DNA from 2 places in the Bifidobacterium sp. SO1 genome. Region 2 is predicted to be linked to the other one. Evidence: riboswitches for the same ligand, from Rfam matches in the RefSeq annotation. Region 2 holds a riboswitch; the other holds the start of a gene.

Region 1 (7,264 bases), on a different contig from region 2:
TTCCTGATGATGCTGCAGGCACCATTCGGCCATGATCGAACCGCCGCGCGAGACGATGCCGGTCACGCGGTTCGCGGTCAGCGGCACGAAGCGTAGCAGCACGCCCGCGTGGATGGTCATATAGTCGACGCCCTGCTCGCACTGTTCGATCACGGTGTCGCGGAACAGCTCCCAGCTCAGCTTCGACGCGTCGTCCTCGACCTTCTCCAGCGCCTGATACATCGGCACGGTGCCGATCGGGACAGGGGAGTTGCGCAGAATCCATTCGCGCGTGGTATGGATGTCGTTGCCGGTGGACAGGTCCATGACCGTGTCCGCGCCCCACTTGGTGGCCCACGTCAGCTTCTCGACCTCCTCGTCGATGGACGAGGTGACGGCCGAGTTGCCCATGTTCGCGTTGAGCTTGGTGAGGAACGCGGAACCGATGATCATCGGCTCCGCCTCGGGGTGGTTGATGTTGCACGGCATGACCGCGCGGCCAGCGGCGAGTTCGGAACGCACCAGCTCGACGTCGCAGTTCTCACGCTCGGCCACGTACTTCATCTCAGGGGTGATGATGCCGTGGCGGGCGTACCACATCTGCGTGATCGGGTGGTCCTTGGCCTTGAGCGGGTTGTGCTTGCGGCCGCGCCATTCCTTGGTGGCCTTGCCGCGCTTGATGGCGCGCTTGCCGTCGTCCGCGAGGTTGCGTTCGCGGCCCTCGTACTCCTCAACGTCGCCGCGGTCGAGGATCCAGTCGAGGCGCAGGGGCTTCAGACCCTCCTTCGGATCGCACTTGGGGCCTTCGGTGTTGTAGTCGTGGAACGGCGGGTTCGGGCCGACGCCGGGCGTGTCCGAGAGCTTAATCTCGGTGTACGGCACCTCGAGATCGTAGGAGCCGAACTGGTTTTCGAAATGCACCGACTTGGTTTTGCGGATATGCGCCTTGTCGCGCTGCTTGGAGCCGCGGGCTGCGATGTCGACGCGCTGCTGCTTGGCGAGCTTCTGCGCCTCCTTGGCCTCCTTCGCGTTGGTGAACTTCGGCTCGGCGGACTCGGCGGCTGCGCCTTCGCTGGTTTCCGGCTTGGCGATCACGCGCTTGGCGTAGCCGTGCTTCGCGTCGCCGCGCACGGCCTTCCAGCCCTCGACCATCGCGCGGGTCGCGGCCTGCGGATCGTCCGCACCGGCGATCGCGGAGACAGCGAACCAGCCGGCGGCCTTGGTGTGCGCGAGCATGTCCATGTCGGCCGCGGTCACGCCGCCGCCGACCACGACCGGGAAGTCGCAGGCCGAGCAGATCGTGTTGATCTGGTCCGCGTCGAGCGTGCGGCCGGAACCGTCATTGCCACCGACCGAAGCCTCGGGCTTGGTCGTGGAAACGTGCAGCGGACCGGCGCCGATGTAGTCGATGCAGCCGTCGGGCAGCTCGTTGATGATCTTGACGAGGCTTTCGGTCTCCGCCGACAGGCCGACGATCGCGTCGTCGCCGAGCATCGCGCGGGCCTCGCGCGGCTCCATGTCGGTCTGGCCGATGTGCACGCCGTCGACCTTGATGCCCTTGTTGCGGCACTGCCACACGACATCCACGCGGTCATCGATCACGAACGCGACCGAATCGGACTTGTCGTTGTCCTCGATGATCTGCGCGATGTCCTGGGCAAGCGAGGTGATCTCCTTGGCGTCGGCATCCTTGGCGCGCAGCTGGATGAACGTCGCGCCGCCGCGCAGCGCCTCCTCGATCACATCGGTGACCGGTCGGTCGTGCGTGTCCTGCGGGCCGACGACGAAATACGCGGACAGGTCGAACGAGTCGCGCATCGATGCGAATGGATAGTTGTTCATGTGGTTTTCCTTTTGGGTTGATTAATAGGAAAGTCTTGGTTGATGTTGGATTGGTGCTGGCGGAGCCTTGGCTCCCTCGGCTGAGGGAGCTGGCAGCCGAAGGCTGACTGAGGGAGCGTAGATGGTGTGACCTTGATCTGTTTCTGACTGCCGGAATGCCGTTACCCCGTCACGATCGCGGAACCCGCCACCTGTGCGGGCGTGAGGTTCCACAACGCATCGAGGAAGTGCGGCTGGAACGTGCCCGGGCCGTCCGACTTCGCCTCGGCGATCTCGCCGGCGCGGTTGAACAGCAGCGAGGCTGCCAGCGCGGCCGTCAGTGGTTCGGCGACCGCTAGGTACGTCGCGGTCACGCCGCCCAGCGAGCAGCCGGCACCGGTGATCTTCGCCATCAGCGCGCTGCCGCCCGGCAGGCGGTAGACCTGCTCGCCGTCGGTCACGAGATCGACCTTGCCGGACACGGCCACCGCCGCCGTGCCGTGCGGCGCGGATCGAGCGAGGAACGCCGCCAGCGTCTTCGCCGGTTCGACCGCCGCATCAACCTCGTCCACCGACTCCACGCCGGCCGGCCGGCTCGCCTCGTCGGGGGAGACCAGTCCCCACATGGTCGCCAGCGCGATGATCTCGGACGCGTTGCCGCGCACGATCGTCGGGGGAGCGGCGCGGAATGAGCGCAGGATCTCCGTGCGGGTCTTGCCGATGCCGGCCGCGACCGGGTCGAGCACCCACGGGTGGCCGGACTTGCGGAACGCGCGGGCGATCTGCGGCAGCGCATCCTTGTAGAACGGCAGCAGCGTACCGACGTTGATGTAGTCCGCGCCCGAAATCGACGCGGTGTCGATCACGTCGTCCGGCAGGAAGCTCATCGCCGCGGTGCCGCCGGCCGCGAGCTGCGCGTTCGCGACGAGGTTGATCGTCACGAAATTGGTGAACGACTGCGCCAGCGGCGTACGTTCCCTGACATCGTGCACGGCCTGTGCGATGCGCTCGCGCAGATCGGCCAGATCGGTCGGTTCGGTGGCGGTTTGATCGATGCCGGCCTGATCACAGACGGAATGGTCGATGTCGGACCGACCGGCATCTGACTGATCGGTGCCTGATTGATCGGCGCAACCGCAACAATGCGACTGCGTGTCGGTATGCGAATCTTCGCTCATATCGCTGCTCCCTACGATGGTCTTAACCAACAGGTTCTAAGGGTCAGGCTCGCGCCTCTCTCAACCCGCCGCACCGGCCGGGTTCCCCTGCATTACGCTCCCGACGCTATGCCCCAACATGGACATATCCCCGTTCTTTCGTGTCCTTCCTCTGGCGTTTCTTGCCCGCCTGTGGTATTAAGGCGCTCCTTATATCACTGTCACGCTGTGCCTATAGACTCGGGAACGCTAACTAGTCCCCAAACCGTTCAAACCAGAAGGTGCATTGTGGCTGTATCCAAACTCGATGAAGTCGTGTCCCTCGCGAAGCGTCGCGGGTTCGTGTTCCCCGCCGGAGAAATCTACGGCGGCACCCGTTCCGCGTGGGATTACGGTCCGCTCGGCGTCGCGCTGAAGGACAATATCAAGCGCGAATGGTGGCGTTCGATGGTCGTCACCCGTGGCGACGTGGTGGGCGTGGATACGTCCATCATCCTGCCGACCCCGGTGTGGGTCGCCTCTGGCCACGTGGCTGTGTTCAACGACCCGCTGGTCGAGTGCCTCAACTGCCACAAGCGCAACCGCGCCGACAAGCTGCAGGAGTCCTACGCCGAGAAACACGGCGACAAGCTGCCCGAGAACGGCATGGCCGACATCGTGTGCCCCGACTGTGGCACCCGCGGCAAGTGGACCGAACCGCGCGACTTCAACATGATGCTGCGCACGCACCTCGGCCCGGTCGAGGACGAGAACAGCCTGCACTACCTGCGCCCGGAGACCGCGCAGGGCATCTTCGTGGACTTCAAGAACGTCATGACCTCGTCTCGTTCCAAGCCGCCGTTCGGCATCGCCAACATGGGCAAGTCCTTCCGTAATGAGATCACGCCGGGCAACTTCATCTTCCGCACCCGCGAGTTCGAGCAGATGGAGATGGAGTTCTTCGTCGAGCCGGGCACCGACGAGGACTGGCACCAGTACTGGATCGACGCGCGCACCCAGTGGTACCTCGACCTCGGCGTCAAGCCGGAGAACCTGCGCCACTACGAGCATCCGAAGGACAAGCTCGCCCACTATTCGAAGCGCACCGTCGACATCGAATACAAGTTCGGCTTCCAGGGCTCTGACTGGGGCGAGCTCGAGGGCATCGCGAACCGCACCGACTTCGACCTGTCGGCGCACGCCAAGCACTCCGGCGAGGACCTGAGCTACTTCAACCAGGCCACCGGCGAGAAGTACGTGCCGTACGTCATCGAGCCGGCCGCCGGCTTGACCCGCTCCCTCATGTGCTTCCTCGTGGACGCGTACGACGTGGACGAGGCCCCGAACACCAAGGGCGGCGTCGACAAGCGCACCGTGCTGCGCCTCGACCCGCGTCTGGCCCCGATCAAGGCCGCCGTGCTGCCGCTGAGCAAGAAGCCCGAGCTGCAGACCGTCGCGCAGAACCTCGCGTCCGACCTGCGCCAGCACGAGTGGATGATCGACTACGACGAGGCCGGCGCGATCGGCCGCCGCTACCGCCGCGAGGACGAGATCGGCACCCCGCTGTGCATCACCGTCGACTTCGACACGCTCGACGACCAGGCTGTGACGATCCGCGACCGCGACACCATGAACCAGGAGCGCATCTCCCTGGACAAGGTCGCCGAGTACGTCGACGCCCGCATCGGCGAGAAGCGCACGCACGTGCCGCAAAAGCCGGTCGCGATGGGCGGCGAGGCTTGGCCGGACTCCGTGAAGATCAACGAGGCCGGCGGCCTGTACTGATCCGCTGTTCGCCGAGCGGACCTCGGCCCCCTCTGATGAGGGGGCTCCCGGCGAAGCCGGGTGGGGGAGGGAAGAAGCCATAACGCCGATCTCTCCCCCAGTCATCCTGCGGATGACAGCCCTCTCAGCAGAGGGGGCCAAGTGCGTTATTGACCTTTGTATTCGATCCGGAACCTATTCCATCAGATGAGGGACAACATATCGTGACGAACAAGGATGCTGAAACCGTGCTCACGGCGCGTGACCGCGAGCGACTCGACCCGCGCGGCGACATGGCCGCGGCTGCGGGCGACGGATCGTCGCAGCCGGCGGCCGAGCCGTCCTCGTCGGTCTCGCCGGTGACGATCGCGCCGGTCAGGCTCGGCCCGATCACCGTGCCCACTCCGGTCGTGCTCTCGCCGATGGCCGGGGTCACTAACTGGCCGTTCCGCGTGATCTGCGAGGAATATGGTCCCGACGGCCTGTACGTGGCCGAAATGATCACCGCCCGCGCGCTCGTCGCCCGCAATCCGAAGGCGCTGCGCCTGTGTCAGTTCGCGCCGAGCGAGAAGATCCGCTCGCTGCAGCTGTACGGCGTCAACCCGGCCATCGTCGAACAGGCCGCGCACATCGTCGTCGACGAGCACATGGCCGACCACGTTGACCTCAACTTCGGTTGCCCGGTGCCCAAGGTCACCCGTCGCGGCGGCGGCTCGGCCCTGCCGTGGAAGACCGACCTGTTCCGCGAGATCATCCAGCGCGTCGTCAAGGTGTGCGGCGAGGCGAACATCCCTGTCACCGCGAAGATCCGCGTCGGCATCGACCACGAGCACGAGACGTTCATGGAGGCCGGACACATTGCGCAGGAGGAGGGCTGCGCGGCAGTGACGCTGCACGCGCGCACCACCGCCGAATACTACGGCGGACACTCCGACTGGAGCCGCATCGGCGAGCTGGTCGAGGCACTCGACATCCCCGTGTTCGGCAACGGCGACATCTGGGGTGCGGACGATGCGCTCGAAATGGTGCGCGAGACCGGCTGTGCGGGTGTCGCGATCGGCCGCGGCTGCCAGGGCCGGCCGTGGCTGTTCGCCGACATCAAGCATGCGTTCGCGGGTGACGATATCCGCGTCAATCCGACGCTCGGCGAGGTCTGCGGCGTGATCGAACGTCACGCCGAGCTCCTGACTGAGTTCTACGACGGCGATGAACGCATGGCTGTGCACGACCTGCGCAAGCATATCGCCTGGTATCTCAAGGGATTCCCGGTCGGCGGCTCCACGCGCAAGGCGTTCATGGAATGCGAAAGCCTTGACGACGTGCGCCGCGAGATCGGTCGTCTCGACCCGGCGATGACGTTCCCGGAGCGTGTCAAGGACAAGCCGCGCGGCCGCGTGCGGTTCGCCAAGAAAGTGCACCTGCCGTACGGCTGGCTGGACTCGCGCGAGACGACCCACGAGCAGCGCGAGACGTTGTTCGGGGACGATCCGATGGACGCCAGCTACTGACGGGGATGGCAGCCTTGTGGTGACGTCCCCGGCGAGTATCGTGTGAGATTGCGAAAGAATGGTGTATTCCGTGCGCGAAACGCCGATACACGCTGAGAAAAGTGCCCTCTTTATCAGGGGTTCTGCGATACAGTTATGCGTAACCGTGTGAGTGACAGGAGACAATGGTGAGCGAAATCGCCCAGAACGAGCAGCTTAGCGACAAGATCAACATCAAGGTCGTCGGCGTCGGTGGTGCGGGTGGCAATGCAGTCAACCGCATGATCGCCGAAGGACTGCAGAACGTCGAATTCGTGGCGGTGAACACCGACGCGAAGGATTTGCTGCGTTCGGACGCCGATGTGAAGATCTCCCTCACCGATAACACCAGCCGTGGTCTCGGCGCGGGCGCCGATCCCGAGAAGGGCGCCAAGGCCGCGCAGGATCACCAGTCCGACATCGAGGAGTCGCTCAAGGGCGCCGACATGGTGTTCGTGACCTGCGGCGAAGGCGGCGGCACCGGCACCGGCGCCAGCCCGATCGTCGCCAAGGCCGCGCATCAGCAGGGCGCGCTCACCATCGCCGTCGTCACCCGCCCGTTCTCGTTCGAAGGTCCGCGCCGCTCTGCGTCCGCGAACCTCGGCATCGAGAACCTGCGTAAGGAAGTCGACGCGCTCATCGTTATCCCCAACGACCGTCTGCTGGAACTCGCCGACCGCAACATGAGCATCGTGGACGCGTTCAAGACCGCCGACAGCGCCCTGCTCGCCGGCGTGCAGGGCATCACCGACCTGATCGCGGCCAACTCGTACATCCACGTCGATTTCGCCGACGTCAACACCATCCTTCGTGGCGCGGGTACCGCGCTGTTCGGCATCGGTTCGGCCCGCGGGGAGGATCGTGCCACGCAGGCGGCCGAGATCGCCATCAGCTCGCCGCTGCTCGAGGAGAGCATCGAGGGTGCGCATGGCGTGCTCATCAATATCTGCGGCCCGACCGACCTGGGCATTCAGGAGGCCGCGGCGGCCGTTGAACTCGTGCGCAAGGCCATCCATCCTGAGGCGCAGATCATCTGGG
Region 2 (7,264 bases):
TTCATGGCCGCGATGGACGGCTGCAGGATGGAGGTGTTGGCGATGGTGTTGATCTGGGCCTGGGCGGCCGGGTCCTTGGCGATGGAGCCGAAGTCGGAGCCGTTGCCCTCGTAGTCGGCGAGGGAGTTGTCGGACGGCACCACGCCGCGCAGATCCCAGTGGAGCTTCTGGGCGTCGGCGGAGCCGAGGAAGGCGGCGAACTGGGAAGCGACCTTGGTGTTCTTGGCGTTCGGGTTGTAGGCGACGGCCTTGGAACCGGCGAAGGCGTCCATCTGGTACTCCTGGCCGTCCACGGTGAACTTCGGCAGCTGCGCGGCGGCGTAGTGGTCGAAGTCGGCCTTGCCGTCCTCATCCTTGTCGGGGGCGAGGATGTCCTTGACGGCGGAGGCGTTCCACGTGCCGGAGAAGTAGGCGTGGACCTTGCCGGCCTTCAGGTTGTCCATGCCGGAGGTGTCGTCATCGTTGATGAAGTTGGCGTTGTTGGCCATGTTGACGAGGTACTTGGTCGTTGCGGTGAGCTTGTCGACGTCGACGGAGACGCCCTTGGAGGCGTCGGTCGGGTTGGAGTTGTCGCCGAAGAAGGTCAGGTCGGCGGACTTGGTGAACCACGAGGCCATGTTCCAACCGTTGGTCATCGGGAAGGAGACGGCGGCCTTGGAAAGCATGGTGTCCCAGTTCTTGACGTCGTCCGCGGAGAAGACGGAGGAGTCGTAGTACATGAACCAGGTGTTGGCGGTGTACGGCACGCCGTAGAGCTTGCCGTCGGTGCCGGTCACGGAATAGACGAGGACCTGGGAGTTCTGCTCCTTGACCTGCTTGGCCTCGTTCTCGCCCAGCTCGCCGATGGCGCCGGCCTTGACCAGCGTGCCCAGCTGATCGTTCGCGAACATGTAGACGTCGGCGGCGGCGGCCGGATCGCCGATCACGGTCTTGGACGCGTCGGCTTCGGAGACGACGTCGTTCTTCCACGTGATCTTGTAGTCCGGGTGGGCCTCTTCGAACTTCTTCTCGACCTGGGCCAGCCAGGACTCGGAACCGTCCTTGCCCTTGGCCTGGTCTTCCTGCGGGGCCCAGACGCTCAGGGTGACCTCGGTGGTGCCGGAGGTCTTGTTCTCGCCGCCGGCGTTGTTGGCGGTCTCGCCGCCGCACGCGGCGAGCGGCAGCAGCATGGAGGCGGCAGCAGTAAGGCCGATAGCCTTCTTCCAATTGATCTTCATCGATCTTCCTTTCCTTTACTTACATCGTTGCGTTTTCTCTTATGCACTGCATACGTTGCAGCCCTTTTGCAGAGCTAGGTATTGCATACGTTCACATCGGCGTGATTCTCACGGCTAATGCGTTCCTCGTGCAACTCCCTTGCAGTGCATCAGTGGTTATTACTATAGCACGGTTTTGCAAACGTTGGCAATTCGTGGCAAAATTATTTACGACAAACGATGTCATTGATAACGCTAAACCGCAAGAATTGCAAAGGATTGCAGTCATGACCCAAACGCAACACGCCGAAGCCCCCCACACCCCCTCCCCCGCTTGTCATTTCGAGCGAAGCGAAGCGGAGCCGAGAAATCTTACCAACGCAGTCCCCTCCACAGATCTCTCCACTCCGCTGCGCTCCGGTCGAGATGACACTATGAACACCCCCTCCACCCCCGACCGCACGTGGCTCGACACCGCCGTCTTCTACGAGATCTATCCTCAGTCGTTCGCCGACTCGAACGGCGACGGCATCGGCGACATCCACGGCATCATCGATCATCTTGACTACGTTCGCAATCTCGGCTGCAACGCACTGTGGCTGAACCCGCTCTTCGACTCCCCCTTCAAGGACGCCGGCTACGACGTACGCGACTACACGCGCGTCGCCCCACGCTACGGCACCAACGACGATCTGGTCGCCCTGTTCGCCGCCGCCCACGAACGCGGCATCCGAGTCCTGCTCGACCTCGTCCCCGGCCACACCAGCGAAGAACACCCCTGGTTCCACGCCTCCTCCCAACCCAACACGACCAATCGCGGCGAGATCATTCCCTCCGCCGCCCCTTCCTCTGATTGTCATTGCGAGCAGAACGAAGGCACTCCCACTAAATGTCATTTCGAGCGAAGCGAAGCGGAGTCGAGAAATCTTACCGAGGCAGTCCCCGCCAAAGATCTCTCCACTCCGCTACGCTCCGGTCGAGATGACAACATGGGAGCCGGCTCCGATCGAGATGACAATACGGGAACAATCACTGATCACAACCCCACCCTCGCCTCCCGCTATATCTGGACCGACTCGTGGATCGCCGGCGGCGACGGCCTGCCCTTCATCGGCGGCGAAACCCCACGCGACGGCACCTATATCATCAACTTCTTCAAATGCCAGCCCGCACTCAACTACGGCTTCGCGCACCCGCGCCAATCCTGGCAGCACGCCGCACTCGGCCCCGAAGCCCTCGCCACCTGCGACGCGATGGTCGACGTCATGCGCTTCTGGCTGTCGCGCGGCGCAGACGGCTTCCGCGTCGACATGGCCGATAGCCTCGTCAAGCACGACGACGAAGGCAAGCCGGCCACCATCCGTACCTGGCAGTACATGTTCTCGAAGATCCGCCCCGAGTTCCCGGCCGCCGCGTTCGTCTCCGAATGGGGCCGCCCCTACGAGTCCATGCAGGCCGGCTTCGACATGGACTTCTACCTCGACTGGCGCTGGGACGGCAAGCCGAACGGCTACAACATGCTCCTGCGCAACACCGACACCCCGTTCGACCACGACGGCGATCTGAGCTACTTCAACGCGGATTCCGGCGCGTCGATCAAGCCGTTCCTCGACCAGTACCTGCCGCAGTTGCGCGACTGCGAGCGCGCGGGCGGCCTCTTCGATCTGATCTCCTGCAACCACGACACGCGACGGTTCGCGCCGCGACTGACCGAACGCGAGCGCAAGATCGCCTTCGGCATGCTGCTGACGATGCCCGGCTGCCCGTTCGTGTATTACGGCGACGAGATCGGCATGCGATACCGCGACCTGCCCACGAAGGAAGGCGGCTACACGCGCACCGGCAGCCGAACGCCGATGCAGTGGGACGGCGATCTGCCGAATCTTGGCTTCTCCGCCGCGCCCGCCGATGCGCTGTATCTGCCGGTCGAACCGGCGGGTGATACGGCCCATGACGCAACCGGCGCCGTCTCGCCTGTGACCGTTCCTACGGTCGCATCGGAATCCGCACGCGCCGACTCGCTGTACCACTGGATCACGTCGCTGCTGGCATTGCGCGCCGACTCCCCCGCGCTGAGGTCCAACGCGGCGTTCGAACCGGTCGCTGCACCTGAATCCGGCCGTGTCTTCGCCTATCTGCGCACTCCGGTCGACTCTTCGGGCGAGCGCAACGAGTCAGGCAGTCTTCCCCTCCTCATCGCCATGAATCCCGGTCGTGAGACCGAAACGGTCACGCTCCCGACCGAATTCGCCGCGCAGTCCCCCGCCGTCCGCCTCGCCATCGGCGAACCCGCGGTCGACGGCGCCACGCTCACGCTGCCTCCGCAGTCCTTCGTCATCCTCGGCTGACGCACGGCTGTTCCGCCGCCGCGACGGCGATTAGGATGGAAGCGGCAACGATACACACGTATCAAGGAGGAATCATGCCCGTTATTCACACCCACGTCTCCGTCAAGACCACGCCCGAGCAGCGCGAGGCGCTCAAGGCCGCGTACGGCAAGGCGATCAGCGCGGTGCCCGGCAAGTCCGAAGGCTGGCTGATGTGCCCGTTCGAGGACGACATGCCGATCTACTTCGCCGGATCCGACGACAAGCCGGCGGCGTACGTCGAGGTGAACGTGTTCGGTCGTTCCGTGCCCGGTTCGGCGTGGGAGAAGCTGACCGAGTCGATCATGGCGGCGCTCGAGGGCACGCTGGGCATTCCGCAGGACCGCACGTACATCCGCTACACGGCGACGACGGACTGGGGGTGGAACGGCGGCAACTTCTAGTTAGTTGTCACAGCTCCATCGCGGCCGCATACAGCGCGCTGTTATGAGGCGTGGCGGTTTTCTCTCGCTGAGCCAGCGCTCAGCGAGAGAAAACCGCCACGCCTCTGTTGTTTCGCCCGGTCTCAGCCGAGCAGCGCGAGTTCGTCCGGGGTCAGCCGCAGATCAGTCGCGGCGAACGAATCGTTGATCTCATGCGGATTGCGGGCGCTCGGGATCGTGAACAGACGGTCGTACCGGGTCAGCTCCCATGCGAGCACCACCCGCTGGTACGAGACGCCACGCGCGGCAGCAACCGCACGGAACGGATCGTACGCATGCCGGTCGAACGGGTCGAGGAACCCGCCGAGCGGCGACCAGCACACGAAATCAAGCCCGAGTTCGGCGCAATGCTCCATCGTATGTTCCGGATCGGGGTGCGAGGGCGAGAACTGGTTCTGCACGGCGATCAGCTTGTCGCCGAGGATCGCGCGGGCCGTGTCGATCTGCGCGTTGTTCACGCGGGAGATGCCGGCGTAGCGAATCACGCCTTCGTCGAGCAGCGTCCTGAGCGCGCCGATCTGATCCTCGTACGGCACGGCCGGATCGGGACCGTGCGAATACAGCAGGTCGAGCGCGTCCACGCCAAGGTGACGCGCCGATTCCTTCGCGTCGCGGATCATCGTCTCGGGCCGCGAATCGGCCATCCAACCGTACCGGCTGCCGGCCGCCTGCAATCGTTGGCGGTCGTCCTGCGCCACAGCCTCCCCTGCCGCGACGTCCGTGTCGATCGTGCGCCGGTATCCGGTTTTCGTCGCCACCAGCACCTCGCCGCGCGGACCGTCCCAACTGGCGAGCGCGTCGCGCACCAGCATTTCGCCGTACCCGAAATCGCCGGGAACGCCCGTGCCGTCCGCGCCCGGAGCGGTCGGCAGGTAGTACGACCACGCGGTGTCGAGGTAGCGCACGCCGGCGTCGAGCGCGGCGTGGATCGTGCCGATCGCCGTCTCACGGTCCGGACGTCCCTCGATGGCGAGCGCCATCGTGCCCATGCCGAGCCTGGAGATGCGATGCCCCGCGAAATCGACCGTGTTCGCGAAATCAGTGCCATGTTGCAACGTCGTCATACCGCCCATCATCGTGCGAGCCCCTGACGCGGATACGCTGCTTCATCGTTTCACGGCGGATCGCACCGCCGCTGGATGCCCTGTCGCACCCCGGGGCTTATGATGGTCACGCAACCGAACGGGAGCCCGGCTGGGCTGAGAGGAAGTCGCGAACTTCGACCGTCAACTTGATGCGGGTCATGCCGCCGTAAGGAAACGGGTTGTTTCGCCGTCGCAATCGATGCGCGGCGGTTCGCGATCATTTTTTCAGTCTGCGCGGGTTTTCGCATCCGTTGCATCGTCGTTGCGCGCGGACTCGTCACCGTGTCGCCGCGCCGCTGTTCGGATGATCGTTTGCGCGACAACTCAACATAATTCAAGAACAACCAGTGATACTTACGACAAGGGTCATGAAGGGGCGCACCACCTCACAGGGTACGGCTGCTTCAGCGACCCTTTTTTTCGAATCCGGCGCGGCCGGGGAAGGGGAACCGATGATCGTCAACGGTCAGGAGGAGCAGCTCGACGGGCCGATCAGCGTCGCCGAGTTCATCGAGCGCAAGGGATTCAAGCCGGCCCGTGTGGCCGTCGAGCTCAACGGCGAGATCGTGCCGCGGGCAAAGCGCGCGCAGACGATGCTCAAGGGCACCGACACCGTGGAGATCGTCACGTTCGTGCAGGGCGGCTGACGGCCGTGACGGCCGTGACGACCGGCAACGGGCATGCCGCGGCAACCAACGGCATCCATACGACATCGAATACGAAGGAGTAACCATGACTGGAGTAACCATGACTGCACCATCCACCGAACCCAACGTTTCGCCCACCGAACCGACGCTCGACGAACTCGTCGGCACTGCCACGAACACCGCGCTGCTGCCCGAGCCGGACGCCCACGCCTACGACGCGATTGCGACCGGCGACGCCGATCCGCTCATCCTCGGCGGGCACAAGTTCACGAGCCGGTTCATCCTCGGTTCGGGCCGCTACGATCTGAACCTCATCAAGGCCACGATCGAGAACGCGGGCACGCAGATCGTCACGATGGCGCTGCGCCGCTGCCGCACCACCGAGAACAACCTGCTCGACTACATCCCCAAGGGCATCACGATGCTGCCGAACACGTCGGGCGCGCGCAACGCGGAAGAGGCGGTGCGCATCGCGCGACTCGCCCGCGAGGTGTGCCAGACCGATTTCGTGAAGGTCGAGATCGAGCACGAGACGAAGTACCTGTTGCCGGACAACGCGGAGACGATCCGCGCGACCGAGATGCTCGCGAAGGAGGGGTTCGTGGTGATGCCGTACATGTTCCCGGACCCGATCGCGGCGCGGCAGCTTGAGGAGGCGGGCGCGGCGTGCGTGATGCCGCTCGGCTCGCTGATCGGCTCGAACAAGGGGCTGCGGATGCGCGATTTCATCGAGGTGATCATCGCCAACGCGCATGTGCCGGTCATCATCGACGCGGGTATCGGCCGGCCGAGCCAGGCCGCCGAGGCGATGGAGATGGGCGCGGACGCGGTGATGGCGTATACGGCGATCGCGTCCGCGGGCAACATCCCGGTGATGGCGCGCGCGTTCAAGCACGCGATCGAGGCCGGCCGCGAAGCGTATCTTGCGGGCCTCGGCACCGTGACCGAGGGTCATGCGGTGCCGTCCAGCCCGACCAACGCGGCCGACTATCTCTCTGCCAGCAAGTGATTACCGCGCGTGATTACTTGCGCACCTGCGTGATCTGGTAGGCGGCGAGCAGAATCGCCAGCCAGATCACGCCGGCGACCACGGCCACGCGGTAGCTCGGCGAGAAGCACATGAGCACCACGACGAGCGCAAGGAACGCGAGCACGATATACGGCATCACGCGCGCGAACGGCAGCTTGAAGTGGATCGCGTCCAACGCCGTCTTGCCCTGCAGTCCGGCAAGTTCGGCCGGACCGTCGCCGGCCGCGACGACCTTGCGGAAGTGCACTTCCGTGATCATGATCATCGACCAGTTGATCACGCCGGCGATCGTCGCGATCGACATGAGATAGTTGAACGCGAACTCCGGCCACAGGAACACGACAACTACGGCCAGCGCGGTGATGATCGCGGAGGTGATCACGCCCGCGACCGGCACGCCGCGCGAGTTGAGCTTGCCGAGGTACGCGGGTGCGTTGCCCTGCTTGGCGAGCGAGTACAGCATGCGCGAGTTCGCGTACAGGCCGGAGTTGTAGACG

What was found. Region 2 has a riboswitch for thiamine pyrophosphate ahead of thiS (sulfur carrier protein ThiS). Riboswitches for the same ligand answer to the same signal wherever they lie in the genome.
Region 1: it holds a riboswitch for thiamine pyrophosphate, as region 2 does, so the genes downstream of both, JS541_RS04380 (hydroxyethylthiazole kinase) here and thiS (sulfur carrier protein ThiS) in region 2, are expected to answer to the same signal.

Annotation. Positions count from the first base shown of each region.
Region 1 covers NZ_JAFEJR010000003.1:183,033-190,296, forward strand. The annotation lists gene thiC (phosphomethylpyrimidine synthase ThiC) at 1-1,821, opposite strand, end outside; gene JS541_RS04380 (hydroxyethylthiazole kinase) at 1,983-2,978, opposite strand; TPP riboswitch at 2,970-3,077, opposite strand; gene JS541_RS04385 (glycine--tRNA ligase) at 3,246-4,721, shown strand; gene dusB (tRNA dihydrouridine synthase DusB) at 4,925-6,208, shown strand; gene ftsZ (cell division protein FtsZ) at 6,373-7,264, shown strand, end outside.
Region 2 covers NZ_JAFEJR010000009.1:110,871-118,134, reverse strand. The annotation lists gene JS541_RS08795 (extracellular solute-binding protein) at 1-1,217, opposite strand, end outside; gene JS541_RS08790 (alpha-amylase family glycosyl hydrolase) at 1,631-3,544, shown strand; gene JS541_RS08785 (phenylpyruvate tautomerase MIF-related protein) at 3,619-3,966, shown strand; gene JS541_RS08780 (aldo/keto reductase) at 4,089-5,069, opposite strand; TPP riboswitch at 5,178-5,281, shown strand; gene thiS (sulfur carrier protein ThiS) at 5,543-5,737, shown strand; gene JS541_RS08770 (thiazole synthase) at 5,823-6,746, shown strand; gene JS541_RS08765 (amino acid permease) at 6,760-7,264, opposite strand, start outside.